DNA from 3 places in the Planococcus rifietoensis genome. Region 2 is predicted to be linked to each of the others. Evidence: riboswitches for the same ligand, from Rfam matches in the RefSeq annotation. Region 2 holds a riboswitch; each other region holds the start of a gene.
What was found. Region 2 has a riboswitch for lysine ahead of dapA (4-hydroxy-tetrahydrodipicolinate synthase). Riboswitches for the same ligand answer to the same signal wherever they lie in the genome.
Positions count from the first base shown of each region.

Region 1 (6,896 bases), 1.7 Mb from region 2:
CGGCGCTGACCGTGTCATCACAGTTGAGCACCCACACTTGAAATCTTATACATCTGACGGCTACGGCCAAGCATTCATGGCAGTTGTTGACCAGGAACAGCCTGAAGCAATTGTCTTCGGCCACACTGCGGTTGGCAAGGACTTGTCGCCAAAAATCGCATCGAAATTGCAGACCGGCTTGATTTCCGATGTGACGGATATCGAAGGGGAAGGCGCAGACGCAGTCTTCATCCGCCCAATCTATTCCGGTAAAGCATTTGAAAAAGTGAAATTGAAAGAAGACGGAGTTGTCTTCATTACAGTACGCCCGAACAACATCACGCCGCTTGAGCGTGAAGAACGTTCTGGCGATGTATCGAGCTTGTCAGTCGATATTACAAACTTGCGCACGATCATCAAAAACGTCGTCCGCAAATCTGCAGAAGGCGTCGACCTTTCGGAAGCGAAAGTCATCATCGCCGGCGGACGCGGCGTCAAGAGCAAGGAAGGTTTTGAACCATTGCAGGAACTGGCTGACCTTCTCGGCGGCGCTGTCGGAGCATCACGCGGCGCATGCGATGCGGATTACTGCGATTATTCCTTGCAAATCGGACAGACAGGGAAAGTTGTTACACCTGATCTTTACATCGCAGCAGGAATTTCCGGCGCGATCCAGCACATGGCAGGAATGTCCAACTCCAAAGTCATCGTTGCGATCAATAAAGACCCGGAAGCGAATATCTTCAAAGTGGCAGACTACGGAATCGTCGGAGATCTATTCGACGTCATCCCGTTGCTCACGGAAGAATTCAAGAAAGTCATGTAATCACCACAGCCTGCATTTATGCGGGCTGTTTTTTTCTGCAACTAGAGATGAAGCGAAAGAGGCCGACTCCTACGAGCCTGAAGCGTGCCCCTGTAGCGGAATCTCCTGAACTTTAAATACATTGACGACATCAAATCCAGGCAGTTTAACGCCAACAACAGCCGGGTATGGAAGGACTAGGCAAATAAATAGCTAGCGTAAATCACGTCTGCTATAATCGAAATATAGTTTGGTTATCACTTAAGGAGGAATTATACATGGCAATCGTTAAAGGAACAGATCAGAATTTCAAACAGGAAGTTTCAGAAGGACTCGTATTGGTCGACTTTTGGGCAGCATGGTGTGGGCCTTGTAAAATGATCGCGCCAGTTCTTGAAGAACTTGATGCAGATATGGACGACAAAGTGAAAATCGTGAAATTGGATGTTGATGAAAACCAACAGACAGCTAGCGAATACGGCATCATGTCCATCCCGACACTTCTTTTGATGAAAAACGGCGAAACAGTCGATAAAGTCGTCGGCTTCCGTCCAAAAGAAGCTTTGGCTGAATTGGTTGAAAAACACGCATAATTCCAAAACCGGGTCCCATTCGTGGAACCCGGTTTTTTAAATAGGGTGATAAAATGAAAAGTCAAATGATGCAACACAAACTCGCGGTTTTACCTGACCAACCGGGCTGCTATTTGATGAAAGACCGGCAAGGGACGATTATCTATGTCGGCAAAGCGAAAGTGTTGAAAAATCGTGTGCGTTCATATTTTACAGGCAGCCACGATACGAAAACACAAAGGCTTGTCAACGAGATCGAAGACTTTGAATACATCGTCACCTCCTCGGACAAGGAAGCGCTTATCCTTGAGTTGACGCTCATCAAGAAACATGATCCAAAATACAATATCCGCCTGAAAGACAATAAGACCTATCCGTATTTGAAAATTACAGGGGAACGCCACCCGAAATTGGTCATCACGAGACAGGTCAAAAAAGATAAAGGGAAATACTTCGGCCCTTATCCGAATGCCTATGCAGCGAGCGAGACGAAAAAACTGCTGGATCGTTTATATCCGCTCCGCAAATGCCATACGATGCCGGACCGCGTTTGCCTGTATTACCATCTTGGGCAATGCCTCGCGCCTTGCGTCAAGCCGGTAGAGAAGGATACGTACCGTGAAATGATCGACGGCATCAGCCGCTTCTTAAATGGCGGCTTCCGCGAAGTGAAGCAGGAGCTGACCGAGAAGATGAGTGAAGCGGCGGAGAATCTGGAGTTCGAACGGGCGAAAGAATACCGCGACCAAATCAGCCACATCGAATCGGTAATGGAAAAACAGAAAATGGCCATGAACGATTTCACCAACCGTGACGTCTTTGCTTACGCTGTCGACAAGGGCTGGATGTGCGTGCAAGTATTTTTCGTGCGCCAAGGAAAGCTGATCGAGCGCGAAGTGTCGATGTTCCCGTTATATCGCGACCCGGAAGAAGAGTTTTTAACTTTCCTTGGCCAGTTCTATGAAAAGCCGGACCATATCAAACCGAATGAGATCCTGCTGCAAGAAGCGGAAGACGAGGAATTTCTGAAAGAATGGCTCGGCGCGAAAGTGCTTGTCCCTCAGCGCGGCAAGAAGAAAGATTTGGTGCTGCTTGCGCGCAAGAATGCGGAAATTGCCATCAAGGAGAAATTCCAATTGCTCGAGCGCCAGGAAGAACGGACGGTTGGCGCTTGCAACGAATTGGGTGAAGCGATGAACATTCACACGCCGCTACGCATTGAAGCATTCGATAACTCCCATATCCAAGGGGCGGATGCCGTGTCTGCGATGGTCGTCTTTATTGACGGCAAACCATCGAAGAAAGATTACCGGAAATACAAAACCCGCTCTGCGCAAAAGCCCGATGATTATGCGGCAATGCGTGAAGTGGTCCGCAGACGCTACAGCCGCGTGCTGAAGGATGGCTTGCCGCTGCCCGACTTGATCATCATCGATGGGGGCAAAGGCCAAATCGAATCGGCGCGCGAAATCGTTGAAGACGAACTCGGCCTCGATATCCCGATTGCTGGCCTTGCAAAAGATGCCAAGCACCAAACGTCCCAGTTGTTGTATGGCAATCCGGTTGAAATGGTGGAACTGAAGCGCACAAGTGAAGCGTTTTATTTATTGCAGCGCATTCAAGACGAAGTCCATCGCTTCGTCATCACGTTCCACCGCCAATTGCGCGGCAAGAATTCGATTCAATCTGCGCTCGACGGTTTGCAAGGCGTCGGCCCGAAACGCAAGCAGCAATTGCTCAAGCATTTCGGCTCCGTCCGGAAAATCAAGGAAGCGAACGCCGGCGAGATCCAGCAGGCCGGCATTCCTGAGAAGCTGGCCATGGAAATCGAACGGCATTTCAAAGAACAGCCGTTGCAACAAGAATAACTTCGTGGTATTGTAATAACACAATTGAATCACTTGTAAAAAGTGATGATAGAGGAGCGGACGTCAATAGTATGCATTCCGAGATTTGCAGAATCTGTGAAGGATGCCGAAAGGGACGCCCGCCGAAGTTTATGCGCACTGCTTGCGTGTATGCTGGTCCTGCATTTAAGAAATGCAGGGCTGTCAGAGTTTGACTCTGGAGGGCTATCTCACATGGACGTTTGAAATCGTACATGAGAAGAGAGGTAGCTTGCCGGGCAATCGGCGAGTTGCCTCTTTTTTGTTGAGGGCCACTTATCTTAAGTGGGAGTGGAGAGAATGACAACAATCGTAATGAAATTCGGCGGGACGTCCGTGGCGTCCCCGGAGAAAATCGTAGGCGTGGCAAGACGCGCTATCCGGGAAAAACAACAAGGCAAACGCGTCGTCATCGTCGTCTCGGCGATGGGCAAAACGACAGACACGCTGCTTGGCCTTGCGGGAGAGATTTCCGCAGAGCCGCCAAAGCGTGAAATGGACATGCTGCTCGCGACTGGTGAACAAGTGACCATTTCGCTGTTGGCGATGGCATTCAAAAAACTCGGCCATGATGCTTTGAGCTTCACAGGCTGGCAGGCAGGAATCGAAACGGAATCCGTTCCGCGGAATGCACGCATCGAAACGATCCATACGCAGCGTTTAGAGGAAGCGCTTGAACTCGGCTTGTTCTGCGTGGTCGCAGGATTCCAAGGCGTCGACAAGAACGGCAACATCACGACGCTTGGCCGCGGTGGATCCGATACGACTGCTGTGGCGCTGGCGGCTGCTTTAGGCGCTGAAAAATGCGAAATCTATACGGATGTTGACGGTGTCTACACTTCCGATCCGCGTTATGTCACAGGCGCCCGCAAACTTGAACAGATTTCATACGACGAAATGCTCGAATTAGCCAATCTCGGGGCGGGGGTTCTTCATCCGCGCGCCGTGGAATTCGCCAAGAACAACCAAGTGCCCCTTTCTGTACGGGCCAGCTACTCGGATGAACCGGGGACTATCATTCAAGAGGTGATCACTGTGGAAAAAAATCTAATTGTGCGCGGTGTGGCATTTGAAAAAGACATCGCCCGCATCACGGTCAGCTATACAAAGCCGTTCAACGGCTCGCTTGCCAATATCTTCACGACTCTGGCGGATCACTTGATCGATGTCGATATCATCGTGCAAAGCATCAGTGAGGAGTTTCCGCCGTCTGTCTCCTTCTCGATCAAAGAAGACAGCCTGGTAGAAGCCCAGCGCGTATTGTCGGAAGCACAGGAAAAAATCGGCTACAACACTATCGATATCGAAACCGGCTTGGCGAAAGTGTCGATCGTCGGATCCGGCATGGTGTCGAATCCCGGCGTCGCAGCAAAAATGTTCGATATTCTTCGCACGCAGGATGTGCCTGTGAAAATGGTCAGCACTTCCGAAATTAAAGTCTCTGTCGTCGTGCCGGCGAGTGAAATGGAACGCTCAGCAAATGCGCTTCACGATGCATATGGACTGACGCCAGCGTCTGTCAGATAAGCAAAAAGCCCAGCCAAGCTGGGCTTTTTTGCGTTCCCAAGATTTTGTGTAAAAATTCACATTTTGTTCAAATTTGAAATCATGCCATTGCAGTCCTATATAAGCTTATAAAACAGTGAAACGGATGCCTATATCTCGCCTGTTTCGAAATAAAAATATAGCTTTTCATGAATTCTTTCCTATTTAATATCCGTAAAAACCTTTACAAACCCTAGACTGGATGCGCCTAAAAAGGGTTCCTTGCCTTGACGCTCCTAGAGGGGGGGAGTACAATAAATATGTCATATTCTTGTACATGATGCTTATAGCAACGCAGAGATATTTTCCTGATATAGGAAAAATTTGCGCTGCCAACTAATGTTTTTGAGGGGGGTAAAATTTTTGGATAACAATCGTGAATTTTTAATGCGCAGGCTGCATTCTTTACTCGGGGTCATTCCAATCGGATTGTTCTTGACGCAGCATTTGATCGTCAACCATTTCGCTACGCAAGGCGTGGAAGCGTTTAACCAAGCTGCCCACTTCATGGCAAATCTTCCATTCGTCATCTTCCTGGAGATTTTCGTCATCTACTTGCCGCTCATGTATCATGCTTTCTACGGATTATACATAGCGTTCACAGCGAAAAACAACCCGGGGCATTACAGCTACATGCGCAACATCTTATTTGTTGCACAGCGTTACACCGGGATTTTCCTTGTGGTCTTTATCGCATGGCACGTGTTTGAGACAAGATTCCAAGTTGCGATTGGTGCAGCAGAGGCAGATTTCAACATGATGGAAAACATCCTGTCGAATCCGTTTATGTTCGCCTTTTACGTATTGGGTGTCCTGTCCGCAACGTTCCACTTAGCGAACGGATTGTGGTCTTTCTTTGTAACGTGGGGAATCACGGTTTCAGAGAAAGCACAGCGCTACTCAACTTACTTCACACTTCTAGTCTTTATTGTATTATCGATCATTGGTATCAGAGCATTGTTTGCATTCGTTTAAGGATGTCCCAAACATTGGTGAATTAAAAGAGGAGTGAACACTACAATGGCGAAAGGCAAAATTTCTATCGTCGGTGGGGGCCTAGCTGGCCTAATGGCAGCGATCAAAGTTGCCGAAGCAGGAGCACCTGCCGATCTATTTTCCATCGTTCCAGTTAAACGGTCTCACTCTGTGTGCGCACAGGGCGGCATTAACGGAGCGGTGAATACAAAAGGTGAAGGGGATTCCCCAGCAATTCACCTAGATGACACCGTTTACGGCGGTGACTTCCTAGCTAACCAAAAGCCGGTTAAAGCAATGGCTGATGCAGCACCTGGCATCATCCGCCTGCTTGACCGCATGGGCGTCATGTTCAACCGTACGCCTGAAGGGCTTCTTGACTTCCGCCGTTTCGGCGGCACGATGCACCACAGAACGGCATTTGCCGGCGCGACAACGGGCCAACAATTGCTATATGCATTAGATGAGCAAGTCCGCCGCTACGAAGTCGCAGGCTTGATCACAAAATATGAAGGCTGGGAATTCCTGGGCCTCGTCATCGACGACGAAGGCGTTTCGCGAGGAATCACTGCACAGAACTTGACGACAATGGAGATTAAATCGTTCCGTTCGGATGCTGTCATCATGGCAACCGGCGGACCGGGGATTATCTTCGGAAAATCCACAAACTCTGTCATCAACACAGGTTCTGCTGCATCGATCGTGTACCAGCAAGGCGCTTACTATGCGAACGGCGAATTCATCCAAATCCACCCGACAGCAATTCCTGGCGACGACAAGCTCCGCTTGATGTCAGAATCTGCGCGCGGTGAAGGCGGACGGATCTGGACGTATAAAGACGGCAAGCCTTGGTACTTCCTGGAAGAAAAATACCCAGCATACGGAAACCTGGTCCCACGTGATATCGCGACACGCGAAATCTTCGATGTGTGCGTTAACCAAAAACTCGGCATCAACGGCGAGAACATGGTGTACTTGGACCTTTCCCATAAAGATTCGAAAGAACTCGACATCAAACTGGGCGGCATCATCGAAATCTATGAGAAATTCACAGGCGACGATCCGCGTAAAGTTCCGATGAAGATTTTCCCAGCAGTCCATTATTCCATGGGCGGGTTATGGGTCGACGATCAT
Region 1 covers NZ_CP013659.2:1,099,357-1,106,252, forward strand. The annotation lists gene AUC31_RS05335 (electron transfer flavoprotein subunit alpha/FixB family protein) at 1-805, shown strand, start outside; gene trxA (thioredoxin) at 1,063-1,377, shown strand; gene uvrC (excinuclease ABC subunit UvrC) at 1,431-3,224, shown strand; lysine riboswitch at 3,266-3,439, shown strand; gene AUC31_RS05350 (aspartate kinase) at 3,543-4,769, shown strand; gene AUC31_RS05355 (succinate dehydrogenase cytochrome b558 subunit) at 5,151-5,762, shown strand; gene sdhA (succinate dehydrogenase flavoprotein subunit) at 5,808-6,896, shown strand, end outside.
Region 1: linked by a shared signal. The riboswitch ahead of AUC31_RS05350 (aspartate kinase) and the one ahead of dapA (4-hydroxy-tetrahydrodipicolinate synthase) in region 2 are both predicted to bind lysine.

Region 2 (6,896 bases):
CACGGTCAAGACGAATTGCTGCTCGCCGTCGCTATGGGTGCCAAGAGACAGCGGCTGATTCGCTTGCTGCAAGCTTTCAAGCACTTCGAATGGCTGCAATTGATTTTCTGCGAGCGCATCTCCATCGAGTTCGATGACGACCTGCTCGCCGTTCAATCCTTTAATTTGTGTACCGGCAACACCGGATACCGCTTCGACTTCATCCGACAAGTCCGCAAGCGGCTCTTCGAGTTCCGCAAGTTCCGCTTGGTCTCCGTAGAACATATAGGAAACCAGCGGGAAAGTCAGATCCAGCTTTTCAACGCTGGTGTCCTGGGCTTGGTCCGGGAAACTGCCGGCGGCGCGCTGTGTTTGCTGCTGGATCGTATTGATCAAGCCCTCAGGTTCAACGCCGTCTTCGATTTCGAGTGTAATGATGGAAGCCGAATTCGCTGAAATGGAATTCATCGACGCGATGCCATCAATGCTTTGCAGCTGTCTTTCAATCGGGTTCGTGATGCTCGTTTCCACTTCTTCCGGCTCTGCGCCAGGCAAGATCGTCGAAACCAGTACGAGCCCTGGAGGCGTTTCAGGAATTTCACGCTGCGGCAGCGTCAGGAAAGTGTAAACCCCTACCAACATGAGGATCAAAATCAAAAAGATGAATAATTTACTGCGTTCGAGTATGTACTGCATAAGGATTATCTCCCTCCGATTGTTGTATAACTATTGTATAACTACTAATCAGAAAGCACCACTTTAAACACTCAAAAACCGGCCGAAAAATTTCGGCCGGTTCCAGGTTAAACTTTTGCAGGACGCCGCTGTTTCAGGAAATACGCTCCGATGAACATCAAAAGCGGCGGCAAGATGCTCAATTTGAACACCCAGCTGTCATCTCCCATAAAGATGAGGCCCATCGGCAAAAGTGATGCAAGCCCTCCCCAAAACAACGCTTTCCACGATCTTTTCCAAACTCCGTACAATCCGAGCAGCAGTGCAGCAATCACCAGCGACCACAATAAGATCCCCATCAACAGGAAATCCATCTCCATGCGCCTCCGTTCGGTTTTATACTTTAGTTATACTCCTTTTTCTGATAAAAATCATTCATTAAGAGTACTTTTTATACATTTTTATGCGGGTATCTAGAAATGAAAAAAGCTTCCCCCTAAATTTTTGGGGAAGCTTTTTTATTAGAAGAATAAGTGGAGTCTCGAAGTGTTTGGAGAAGCGTCCGCTCGTAAAACCTTCTGCTCAATAATGCTGCGCATTACTTTCGCAAAGATAAAGTCTCCTGTAGGTCGACTTTATCTTTCCTGTGGATTAGCGAGACGACCGAGACCCCGCAAGGAATGAATGAGCGAAGCTAAACTGAGCTCATTCATTTGCGACGCATCTGCCACGCAGATGTGGGAGCACAAGGGTTTCACAGCGACTGAGGAGGCTTGGGCGCGAGCCCACGGAAAGCGAGCGGTAAGCTTCGGAAACACGTTTTCAGTGGTTTCTCCACATCTAATTATAAGTTTTCGAAAAACAAGCGCAACACGTCCGCGCCGCCGATGAATGTGCCGAGCGAACTGCCGAGATTGGTCAATACGATCACCAGCAATACACGTGTCACTTTATTGTCCCAAAAGCCTTTGACGGTGAACACGTCTTTCGACAAGGTATCGAAATCCCCAACATTCGGCCGGCGGACAAAAGCTTGCGTGAGCCCTGAAAACCAGCCCGCCGCAACGAGCGGATTGAGCGATGAAATCGGCGCGGCAACAAAGGCGGTGAGGATCGCAAGCGGGTGGCCGAAAGCGACCGCCGCACCAATCGCGGCAAGCGTGCCGTTCCAAAGAATCCAGCTAACCGCCTGGTCAAATCCAGCGGCCGGGTTTGCATAAAATGTATACGCAATTATCGACAAGATGAGCAGCGGAATGGCCCAACCGATAATCTTCGGCCATTTCGATTTTTTTGGCACTTCGTTGAGCGCCTTCAAATCCTGCTCTTGATGGATTTCACGCGTGATGCCGGGAATATGGGCGGCACCGAGAACTGCGACGACCTTTTTCCCAGGCGCTTCTTTGATTTTTTGCGCCAAATACTGGTCGCGTTCATCGATAAGCGGCTTTTTGATGCGCGGGAAGGCTTTCGTGAAATCGTCCATCACCGCGTTCAATGTATCTTGCTGCTTCATCTTCTCCAGTTCCTCTTCGGAAATCGATTCCTTGCTGAAGATGCTGAAAAATACAGACGAAATCAGCTGGGTTTTCCCCATCAGCCCGATATTGCCCCAAATGCGCGAAAACGTCACTTGGATATTGCGGTCGGCAAGGACCAGCTCTGCTCCGGTCTCTTCTGCCGAACGGATGCCCTGGATCATTTCCGAACCGGGCTTGATGCCGAACTGGTCAGCTAGACGGTTTTGGAATGAGGAAATGGCCAAGTTCATCAATAACAGGCTTGCCTTCTTGTCCTTGATAATTTTAAAGATATCGGTTTCTTTCCATTTCTTATCCTGCATGACCGATTCATAGCGCTGTGCGTCGAGTTCGATGCACACGGAATCCGGCCGTTCGCGTTCGACGACTTCCTTTACCTGCTCTGCGCTCAGTTTGGACACATGCGCGGTGCCGATCAAAATCAATTGTTTGCCGTCCACTTCGAGACGGGTGATATTGTCTTCGGTCATTATTTCTTGTGTCATGAGTGTACTTCCTTCATAGAATAGGATTTCTTCTTCATTTACGGTTGCCGATGAAAAAGACTGTCTATTCTTTATAATGAATCACCAAGCGCAAAATATCAATCTTTTCGAAAGCTTATAATTCTGGCGCGTTAAACGTATTGCCCTCATTCAGATCACCGGCACGGAAGCCTTTATAGAACCATTCCTTACGCTGTTCAGAAGTGCCGTGAGTGAAGCTTTCTGGTACAGCGTAGCCACGCGTTCGCTTCTGGATTGTATCGTCGCCGACCGCACTGGCAGCCGTCAGGGCTTCTTCCAAATCCCCTTCTTCCAGATAGCCCAAGCCTTGAGCATGATGCGCCCAGACGCCCGACAAATAATCCGCCTGTAATTCCAAGCGCACTTGCAATTGATTGTATTCGGTCTCGCTCAGCTGATTTCGCGCCTGCTGGACATCCCCAAGCACGCCAAGCAGGTTCTGCACGTGATGGCCGACTTCATGCGCGACGACGTACGCCATTGCAAAATCACCAGGTGCGTTGAACTGACGCTCGAGTTCATCGTAAAAGCTTAAATCGATGTATAGCTTGGAATCCGCCGGGCAGTAAAACGGCCCCGTTGCAGAACCGGCCATGCCGCATGCTGACTGGACGCTTCCGGAAAACAGCACCAAAGTCGGCTCGACATATTCCATGCCTTCTTCAGCAAACACTTCCGCCCACACCTCTTCTGTATCTGCGAGGACGACCGATACGAAATCGGCCAGTTCTTCTTCCCGCTCACTTGCCACATATGGTTCCGAAGTAGAAGTTCCTCCGCTGTCGCCGAGTATCGCTCCCGGGTCTCCCCCGAGAAACGTGATCAACAGGACAATCAGCAAGCCGCCAATCCCGCCGCCGGCAAGAACTGGCCCGCCAACACTGCGCCCTCTCCTGTCTTCTACATTCCTGCTGCCCGCTCGCCCTTTCCATTTCATAACCGAAACCCTCTTTCCGCATCCATTTTAATAAAGCTATACCCGTTTCATTAGAAACTTTAATCCCATCTTGGCAAGCGGTAGACCAAAAATCGTTCGCGTGGATCGTCCGCCCCCACTGGCAGCGCAATATCGCTGATCAATTCAAAAGCAGTACGCCGGTCGAGGAAATCGGTATACTCGATTGCCGGATAAAATAAAATCACTTCGACTTCCCGGGGATGATCGGCTACTGATGCCAAAATCTTATCTACTACCGTCATGAACACCGGATCGGAAAACGGATTGAAAAAATAAAACCAGCGGTCATCCGGATGGATCTCATAATCTTGTGCATAGCCGTTAATGAACTCGATATCCGGTTTTCCCTTAAAGCGCTGCAAATTCCGCAGTGCGGCTTCGTGAAGCGAAGGGTCGACTTCCACTCCTGCAGACGCCGTCCCGAACAAATGATGTGCAAAGAAATTCAAACGCCCTTTGCCGCTCCCGAAATCGACCAGCCTGCCATTGCCCTTCAGCGGATGTGCCTTGAACAATCTATCCAGCCACGCATAGGGCGTCACTTCGAAACGATGTTCATGCATCGACGCGTTAAAGCCCATCTGCTCCCCACCCGTGTGGATATTCAATTGCCGATCCATTTGATGATCGTCCATCTGTTTGCCTCCTTTAATCTATTGAGAGCAGTTCAAGCCGCAGCTTTCTATTCCCACATTTTGCAAAATAAAAAATACTTTTTCTCTTGCCATTCCCATTTCTTTCTGTTATATTACAGCTAATTCAATAATTTCTTGCTTCCTTAGTGGAGCGAGGATAGAGGCGCAAAAACCATCAGTACGCAATCCGAGGAGTATGAGCTCTTAAGAAGATTGCCGAAAGGGGGATTTGCCGAAGCGGCAGGATGCTCATATTCCTGTGCGCTGGTTCTGCACTGAAGAAGTGTCGGACTGTCATATAGGAAACTATATGGAGGGCTATCTGACGAACAGGAACGATTGGTAAACATTGTTTCTAACGGCAGCAACGGGCCCCCGTTGCTGCCTTTTTGTTTACTCCGGACCGGCCCCCACCTCTAACTTTTGAAAAAAACTTAGAAAAGGGTGTGTTCTCTATGAAATTCGGTCAAGTGATCACTGCGATGGCGACGCCATTCGACTCAGACGGTGAAATCGATTTTCAGGCAACAACAAATCTCGTGGAATATCTAATCAATAACGGTTCGGACGGCATCGTCGTCGCCGGGACAACCGGCGAATCGCCGACTTTGTCAACAGACGAAAAAGTGGCACTGTTCGTCCATGTTGTCACTGTCGCAGACGGGCGTGCAAAAATCATCGCGGGCACCGGCTCGAACAATACGCGCGCTTCGGTCGCTTTGACCCAGCAAGCAGAGCAAGCGGGCGTCGATGGCATCATGCTCGTCACCCCTTACTATAACAAACCATCACAGGAAGGCATGTACCGCCATTTTGAAGCGATCGCAAACGCGACGGCGCTTCCGGTCATGCTCTATAATATTCCGGGCCGCAGCGTCGTCAATCTATCAGTCGATACCATCGTCCGCTTGTCGCTTATCGACAATATCACCTGCGTGAAAGAAGCGAGCGGAGATTTGGATGCTGCTTCAGAAATCATTGAACGCACAAGCAGCGACTTCGCCGTCTATAGCGGCGACGACAGCCTGACTTTGCCGATGCTTTCTATCGGCGGAACGGGCATTGTCTCAGTGGCTTCGCACATCATCGGCAATGACATGCAGGAGATGATCAAATTATTCCGCACAGGCGATACAGCTGGAGCCGCCGCGCTTCACCGCAAATTGCTGCCGACGATGAAAGCGTTGTTCGCAGCACCGAGCCCAAGCCCGGTCAAAGCGGCGCTCAACCTATTGGGCGTCCCGGTTGGCGGCGTACGCTTGCCGATGCTCGCATTAACAGAAGAAGAAACTGCTACCTTGCAGCAATTCCTGCCGTCCGCTAAACAAGACGCGGTCACCAATTAAAAAAAAGCTTCGCAGATCCGTTGTTTCAGGGTCTGCGAAGCTTTTTCAATTATAGACGTTTTCCAGGGCGCGCTTCAAACTGCCCCCAATGTTCAATGTCCGCACATCCACGCCGAGTGTGGTCAAGGATTGCGCAGTCTCCGGACGGATCCCCGTCAACACCGCTTTGACACCGATCAACTCCAGCGACTGGATGATCTTAATGACTTGATCGGCCACCATCGTATCGACCCGGATCACTCCTGATAAATCGACAATCAATGTATTGATCTTCAATTCACTTGCCGACAAGAGCGTGCGCTCCAAAATATAACGCGCCCGGTCGATTTCAATGCTGCCGACGAGCGGCAAAATGGCGACCGAATCGCTGATTGGGACGACAGGTGCCGACAATTCCAGAAACTCCTGGCGTGCTGTCGCTAAATTGCGTTGATAAGAAGTCGTATACGCATGGGTATAGGAATACGTCGCATGATCTAAAAGCGCATGCAATAATTCCGCCGCATCATACGTTATTTCCGGGGAAATAGCCAAACGGCGGCCTTCACTTTTAATCAAGGTCGCAATGTGCTTCCGGTACAATGCCGTTTCAGCAAGCGCCACATCCAAGGTCATGCCGTGCTCCAAGAAAAAGTTCCCGGTGGCGGTTCCCCACTTTGACATATCCGCCATGATTTCTTCTTCGCGGCAGCTGTTCTGCAAGGATTTGCCGAGCAATTCAATGAATCGAACGCGCTCTTCCAACACCAGTGCCGAAAACTCCCGGTTGCTTTCCACCAGTTCTTTCGGCAAAGCCGCATGCCGCTCTTCCTGAATCAATTCCGCAATCATATATTTTTCTTCTTCCACTCGTTTACCGAATAACACCATTTCTTTTTCCATTGGTACCTCCGTCAATTGCTGCTCGCTTTATTTCTTGCAACGGATTCATTATACCTAATCTTCTATACAAGAAATAGCTTTTTGCTTTTACTGAGAAAAAAATGCCTGCCGGTTGGCAGGCATTTTCAGGTATTATTTTGCAAATAATTGTTTCAATGTTTCAGAAGAAACGGCTCCTTCGCCGCCGAGAATTGTGTAGAAGGAATCTGGTGTTTCGAAGTTCTGGATTTGTTGTTTAGATGCTTCAGATGGCGTTTTTGCAGTCAAAACTAATGCTCCACCGTATGAAGCTGCTAAAGCACTCCCCGACAATGCATCCGGATAGTTTGCTCCTGTAGCAATAAAGGTTTCACTTTGATTTTCGATGAATCCGA
Region 2 covers NZ_CP013659.2:2,753,800-2,760,695, forward strand. The annotation lists gene AUC31_RS13595 (efflux RND transporter permease subunit) at 1-675, opposite strand, end outside; gene AUC31_RS13600 (hypothetical protein) at 783-1,028, opposite strand; gene AUC31_RS13605 (TraB/GumN family protein) at 1,499-2,665, opposite strand; gene ypfJ (KPN_02809 family neutral zinc metallopeptidase) at 2,796-3,638, opposite strand; gene AUC31_RS13615 (class I SAM-dependent methyltransferase) at 3,698-4,294, opposite strand; lysine riboswitch at 4,445-4,623, shown strand; gene dapA (4-hydroxy-tetrahydrodipicolinate synthase) at 4,750-5,640, shown strand; gene AUC31_RS13625 (STAS domain-containing protein) at 5,686-6,522, opposite strand; gene AUC31_RS13630 (cell wall-binding repeat-containing protein) at 6,655-6,896, opposite strand, start outside.

Region 3 (6,896 bases), 1.7 Mb from region 2:
CAATCCATTAATTAATCAATCCCCGGCATGGAAAATGCCGGGGATTTTTTATGCTATTTTGGAGGAGTGGATTTCCTCGTTTGCATGAATTTCGTTTTACTGCTTATCGCAAGGGTATACAAAGGATGAAGCAGAAATTTGAGGAGGGATTTTTCTAATGAGCCAAACTTTTGACGCGTTAAAAGAGAAAATCAGCAACGCTGACATGGGAGAAGCGAAAGAAATCATCACTCAAGTCAAGCAAGCATACGAGGACGGCAAAATCGATGAAAACGAAAAAAACGAATTGATTGATCTCGCTAAATCCAAAATCGGCGGCGGGCTCGGCGGGTTGTTCTAGAAACCTGCAGCCCAATTAAAAAATAAGCTTTGGCGTCCTTCGTGGATGCCGAAGCTTATTTTTTTATGTGTTTTAGAGCTTCCCGCTTGCTCAGTGGCTGAAGCGCATGGGCAGAGACGAAGTCCAAGACCCACATGGGATCAGTTTTTGCGTATTCCCTCAAAGCCCAGCCGATGGATTTTTGGATGAAGAATTCGCGTGATTCAGCATGCAGTTCTATGATGGAGCCGAGCATTTCTGTGTCGGTGCGTTGCTTGAATTTCAGCTGGTGCAAAATAGCTGCTCGCTGGGTCCATAAGTTTTCTGCATGGGCCCACTCAACAAGGAGCGGGGCAGTGATTGTTCGGTCGAGCAACACAATATGACCGGCAAGTTTCGGGGCGATGGCATCGACAGTGTCCCACCAGGAATTGGATTCGACCAGCGAACGCAAAAACGGTAAGTCGTCTGGAGTCAGTTCCTTTTTTGCTTGTTCCAGCAATTCGATGGCCGCGTAATGAAATTCACGTTCCGGCAGTGCGTACAGTGCTTGGACAATGGACTTCAATTGTGCTTTTTCAGGGAGGAGATATGTGGATAGCTGCTCTTTCATTAACGCAGTACGCAGAGGTTTCTGTATTCCTAAAAATGGGAAGTTGTGTTTCATATAAGCGGCCATTGAAACGGCAAGCTCTGGGTTGCGATTGTCCTCAAAGCGTGAGATAAGGGCATCTGTGTCCCATGGTTTTTTCATTTCCAAAAACCTCCTAAAAAATGGTTTGATATGTGATTGTAACCATACGGGAAATAAGGGGACTTCGCCTGGCATTGCTTCGGCGAATCTCAAAAAGGACGCCTGTTTTGTTCTATGCTATCATAAAATAATAACGAAAATGGAGGCAGGGCGATGATTTATGTTGGATTGACGGGCTGGGGAGATCATCCAGATGTCTATAGCCCCGGCTCGAAACAAAAAGATAAATTGGTCGATTACAGCGCGCATTTTCCGATTGTGGAACTGGATTCTTCATTTTATGCAGTCCAGCCTGAGCGCAATATCAGCAAATGGATCCGCGAGACACCGGACAATTTCCAATTTGTCGTAAAAGCTTATCAAGGCATGACGGGGCATCAGCGCGGGGAGAACCCATTCGCGACCCGCGAGGAGATGTTCGAAGCTTACAGGTTGTCTGTCAGGCCGCTTAAAGAAGCGGGAAAGCTGGCGATGGTGCTGTTGCAATTTCCGCCGTGGTTCGACTGCCAAAAAGATCATGTCGATGAAATCCGTGCGATCATCTCGGAGTTGCAGGAATTCGACTTGGCAATCGAATTCCGCCATCAGTCCTGGTACGCAGACGGCATGAAAGAAAAGACGCTGGAATTTCTCCGCGAGCACGGCTTGATTCATTCGGTCTGTGATGAACCGCAAGCGGGGGACGGTTCGATCCCGCTTGTTCCGGAATCCAGCCGCAAAGATAAAGTGCTGCTGCGTCTGCACGGGCGCAATGTCCACGGCTGGCTGAATCCAGGCAATGCCGAAAAATGGCGGGAAGTGCGCTATCTCTATGATTACAACAGCAAAGAACTAGAAGAAATCAGCCGGGCTGTAAAGCGTCTTGAACAACAGGCAGAGCAGGTATATGTAATCTTCAATAATAATTCAGGCGGGCATGCAGCGGGGGATGCGAAACAGTTCCAGCAATTGAACGGTTTGCATTTTGAGGGATTATCCCCGAAACAGCTTGACCTGTTCGAAGGCGGATTCTGATGGTATTCCTGATCCTTCTAGTGACCGGACTTGCTTCTGGGATTGTTGGGGCGCTCATCGGGCTTGGTGGAGGCGTCATATTGGTGCCGGTGCTGCTGTTCCTCAGCTCCTCGGTCAGCTTGTTTCCAGACTTATCGCCTCAACAGATTGTCGGGCTCTCGGTCGTCATGATGATTTTCACCGGTTTGTCTTCGACGATTGCCTATATGAAAGTTGGCACTGTCGATTACCGGAGCGGTTTCATTTTCTTTCTTGGCAGTGCGCCGGGCACGATTTTAGGCGCCTTCGTTAACCGCAGTCTGGATGTGCCGTCCTTTCAATTGTATTTCGGCCTGCTATTGGTGTTCTTATCGCTGCTCCTGTTGCTCCGGGATCGCTTGAAGGCGGTGAGCTGGTTTGTCGATCACGGCAAAAAGCAAAGTTTCCATGACCGCAAAACCGATCAGCAATATGTCTACGGCTATCCGATATGGTTCGCGCTCGTGTTGACCTTCTTCATCGGCTTTGCTTCCGGGCTATTCGGCATCGGCGGCGGTTCGATCCTCGTTCCCGCCATGATCTTGCTATTTTTATTTCCGCCTCACGTAGCTGTTGGAACGTCGATGCTGATGGTCTTTCTATCGGCCATTGTCAATTCCATCACGCATATTTCACTCGGCAATGTCCCGTGGATCTATACCTTAGCCATCATCCCCTCAGCATACATCGGAGCGAAGATCGGGGCGAGGCTGAACCGCAGCATCAAATCCGAGACTCTGGTTGTCGTGCTGCGGCTCGCATTATTATTACTCGGGCTCCGCTCGATTTACGAAGGAATTTTCAGTTCATAATGAGGTGTTTGACATGAGTGAAACCATCCATATTTATCATACGAACGACCTGCATAGCCATTTTGCGCACTGGCTCCGCATCAAATCCTTGCTGACGGAACGCAGGCGCTGGCACGAAGAAGCGGGCGATGTGTGTTTGGTGCTCGATATCGGGGACCACGCTGACCGGTCGCATCCGTTTACGGAAGGGACGGCTGGCAAAGGCAATGTCCAGCTGCTCAATGAAGCCGGATACGATGCTGTGACCATCGGCAATAACGAAGGGATTACGCTGTCTAAAGCAGAACTGGACGAATTGTATGTGCAGGCAGATTTTTCCGTCGTGGTCGCCAATTTATTGGATTTAGACGGCAAGCAGCCAGAATGGGCAAGCCCCAATCGGGTCATCGTAACGAATGATGGCACAAAAATCGGGCTCGTTGCAGCAACGGCAGAATTCACCCCGTTTTACCGCCGCCTTGGCTGGCAAGTGACAAACGGCAGGGAAGCGATCAAACGGGAAGCAGCGGAAATCCGCGAGTCGGTCGATTTTCTCATCTGCCTGTCCCATCTCGGCATCAGGGAAGATGAACTGTTGGCTGCAGAATGCCCGGAACTCGATGTCATCTTGGGAGCGCATACCCACCATCTGTTCCACCAAGGAAAAGAAATTGGCAAAACCTTGCTCGGTGCTGCCGGCAAGTTCGGCTATTATATCGGCCATATTGAAATTGATATAGCGACACGCAAGATGACAGCAGAAGTGATCGAGACCGACCAGTTGCCAGAAGCCGATGAAGGGTTCAATGAATACTTGGTCGGCATCGGCAAGCAGCAGATGGCGGAGACGGTTTTCTATAATGACCACCTGTTGAAAGCAGAATGGTTCAAGCCCTCTCCGATGGCTGAGCTGTTTGGCGATGCTTTGGTTTCGTTCGCTTCGGCAGATTGCGGATTGTTCAATGCCGGAATTTTCATGGAAGATATGCCGCAAGGGGAAATGACGCGCTACGATTTCCACCGCATGTTGCCGCATCCGATCAATCCGTGCGTGATCGATCTCAGCGGTGCGGAGCTCAAGGAAATTTACGTCCAATCCTTGAACGAAGACTGGCCGCAGCTTGAGCTCAAAGGCATGGGCTTTCGCGGAGCGGTGTTCGGCCGGATGATTCACAGCAACATGGAGATGGATGAACATCAATTATGGGTCGGGGGCAAGCCTGCTGACCCCGATCGTATCTATCGGCTGGCGACGCTTGACCTGTTTACGTTCGGCTATTTTTTCCCGGCTTTGAAGCGTGCGCCGAAAAGTTACTTCATGCCTGAATTCCTGCGTGATGTGTTTGGTGATTATTTTCGCATGAAAGCTATTAAATAGAAGGAACATTCAAAATGGACTGTTAGTTGATTTCGTGTGCTTTTTGGGCTATGCTTTTTATGAATTAGATATCGATGGGTAGAGGCTGCAGCCTTCATCAGTAGAATGTGCGAGTTTGACCGCGTTGACCACATTCGAAAGGGAAGCTTGCCGAAATCACCGTTTCCGGGTCAGGGGAGCGGCGATTGGGGACATTTCGAACAGGAATGCCACTGTCATTTGCAGTGAGTTGCAGATGGAGAGCTACAGGGTTGTTTGATGCTTGTGCACACAGACGAATTGTAGGAAGCCGGTTTATCCCTTGGATAAGCCGGCTTTTTTGGTCTAAGCCTTACCATCAAAATGAATAGGAGGAAATCTAATTATGGAAAACACTATCTTTTCGATACTGCCGCCGATTATCGCGATTGCGATGGTTCTGTTGACGCGTCGTGTGTTGCTGTCGCTCGGCGTCGGCATCGTGGCAGCTGCGCTGATCTTGACATCGTTTGCACCGATTGAGGCAGTGAATGAATTATTTACTTCATTTGCGGTGATTTTTTGGAATGAGGGCTTCAACGCTTACAACGTTTTCATCATCTTGTTCTTATTGCTGCTGGGTGTCATTACAGCATTCGTCAGCCTGTCCGGCGGCAGCCATGCGTTTGCCGATTGGGCATCTGCGCGTGTCAAAACACGCCGCGGGGCGAAGTTGGTTACCGTATTTCTTGGTATCTTGATTTTCATTGATGACTATTTCAATGCTTTAGCAGTTGGGCAAGTTGCACGGCCGATTACGGACCGCTATAAAGTATCGCGCGCAAAACTTGCTTATTTCATCGATTCTACTGCGGCGCCGATTTGTGTCGTGTCTCCTGTCTCTAGCTGGGGAGCTGCAATCATCGGCATCATCGGGACGATCCTGGCTGGACAGACCTTCCTGGATTATTCTGCACTGGAAGCGTTCCTGTGGATGGCACCGATGAACTTCTACGTCATTGCGGCACTTGCCATCGTGTTCTTCGTCGCGATCCGTGATGTAGATTTCGGGGAAATGAAAAAGCATGAACGCCTGGCGATTACCGAAGGCCAGCTGTTCAATCCGGATAAAGTAATTCCAGGGGAAATGAAGGAAGAGTTCCCGAGCCATTCGCATGGCCGCGTCCGTGATTTGCTATTGCCGATCCTGTTATTGATTGTGGGAACGGTCACAGCGATGATGTGGACAGGATATGTAAATGCAGGAGGAGTCTTCGACATTTGGCTCATTTTTGAAAACACGGATGTTCCTTTGTCCTTGCTTGCCGGTGGGTTGATCGGGGCGCTCGCTGCAATCGTCTTGTATGCGATGCAAATCAAGCACAATGAAGCGGCAGAAGCGCATTGGATCGCCAGAGGCATCTGGGCGGGAATCCAATCGATGGCGGGCGCTGTCTTCATCCTAATCTTTGCCTGGTCGCTAACGTATTTGATTGATGCGTTGGAAACAGGTACTTTCTTGGCTGATGCTGTGGCTCGTGGCAATGTGCCAACGAGTGTCTTGCCGGTCCTATTGTTCTTGTTAGCTGGCGTCATGGCATTTTCGACGGGCACTTCCTGGGGATCGTTTGGGATCTTGTTGCCGATTGCCGGCACGATCATGATTCAGGCAGAACCGGAACTATTGCTCGCTTCCTTGTCGGCTGTATTGGCAGGGGCAGTATTTGGAGATCATTGTTCACCGATCTCGGATACGACGATTTTGTCGTCAACAGGCGCAGGAAGCAATCATATGGACCATGTGGTCACGCAACTTCCGTATGCATTGACTTCTGCAGCGATTGCAGCAGTAGGGTATATCGTCATAGGCTTCACCGGCTCCTTGCCTTTGGCTCTTGGAGCGGTGGCCATCACCTTGGCAATACTATTCGTTTTCTGGTCTAAGCGCACAACCTTAATGGAAAAACATGAACAGAACTAAGATTTGAAAGCCGGAGATATTCTATCTCCGGCTTTTTATTATTGTCGTAATAGTTTTTTTGAAAAATTTTCAGAAATTATCTTTACTTTGAACAGGGTCCTAGTTATACTAAATTTAGATTCCAAAATAATCTGAATATAAACAAACTTCCTATTTTTCTGTTAAAAAATTGGAAGTTTACAACAAAGGGGGAAGAGAAATGGAACGTTCTACATGGGGAACGAGAGCCGGTTTTATCATGGCGGCGGTCGGTTCAGCAATAGGACTAGGGAATATTTGGCGATTCCCGTATGTAGCATATGAAAATGGTGGGGGCGCATTTTTTATACCGTATTTGTTTGCTCTTTTAACAGCCGGGATTCCAATCCTTATATTGGAGTTCACTATCGGCCATCGTTATCGCGGATCCGCACCACTTTCATTCTTTAGAATGAGCGGTAAGAAAGCAGAATGGCTCGGATGGTGGGCGATGTTCGTATCGTTCGTCATTTCAGTGTATTACGCGGTCATCATTGCTTGGGCGATTCGATACACGCTGTTTTCGTTCAATCAGGCGTGGGGGGAAGATACAGAAGGGTTCTTATTCAATGATTTCCTTCAATTGACCGTAAGTCCAGGCGAGACGGGGGGAATCGTCTGGGGCATTTTCATTCCATTAGCGATTGTCTGGATCATTACGCTCG
Region 3 covers NZ_CP013659.2:911,553-918,448, forward strand. The annotation lists gene AUC31_RS04340 (hypothetical protein) at 158-340, shown strand; gene AUC31_RS04345 (DNA alkylation repair protein) at 396-1,073, opposite strand; gene AUC31_RS04350 (DUF72 domain-containing protein) at 1,227-2,087, shown strand; gene AUC31_RS04355 (sulfite exporter TauE/SafE family protein) at 2,087-2,917, shown strand; gene AUC31_RS04360 (bifunctional metallophosphatase/5'-nucleotidase) at 2,931-4,274, shown strand; lysine riboswitch at 4,346-4,528, shown strand; gene AUC31_RS04365 (Na+/H+ antiporter NhaC family protein) at 4,639-6,213, shown strand; gene AUC31_RS04370 (sodium-dependent transporter) at 6,413-6,896, shown strand, end outside.
Region 3: linked by a shared signal. The riboswitch ahead of AUC31_RS04365 (Na+/H+ antiporter NhaC family protein) and the one ahead of dapA (4-hydroxy-tetrahydrodipicolinate synthase) in region 2 are both predicted to bind lysine.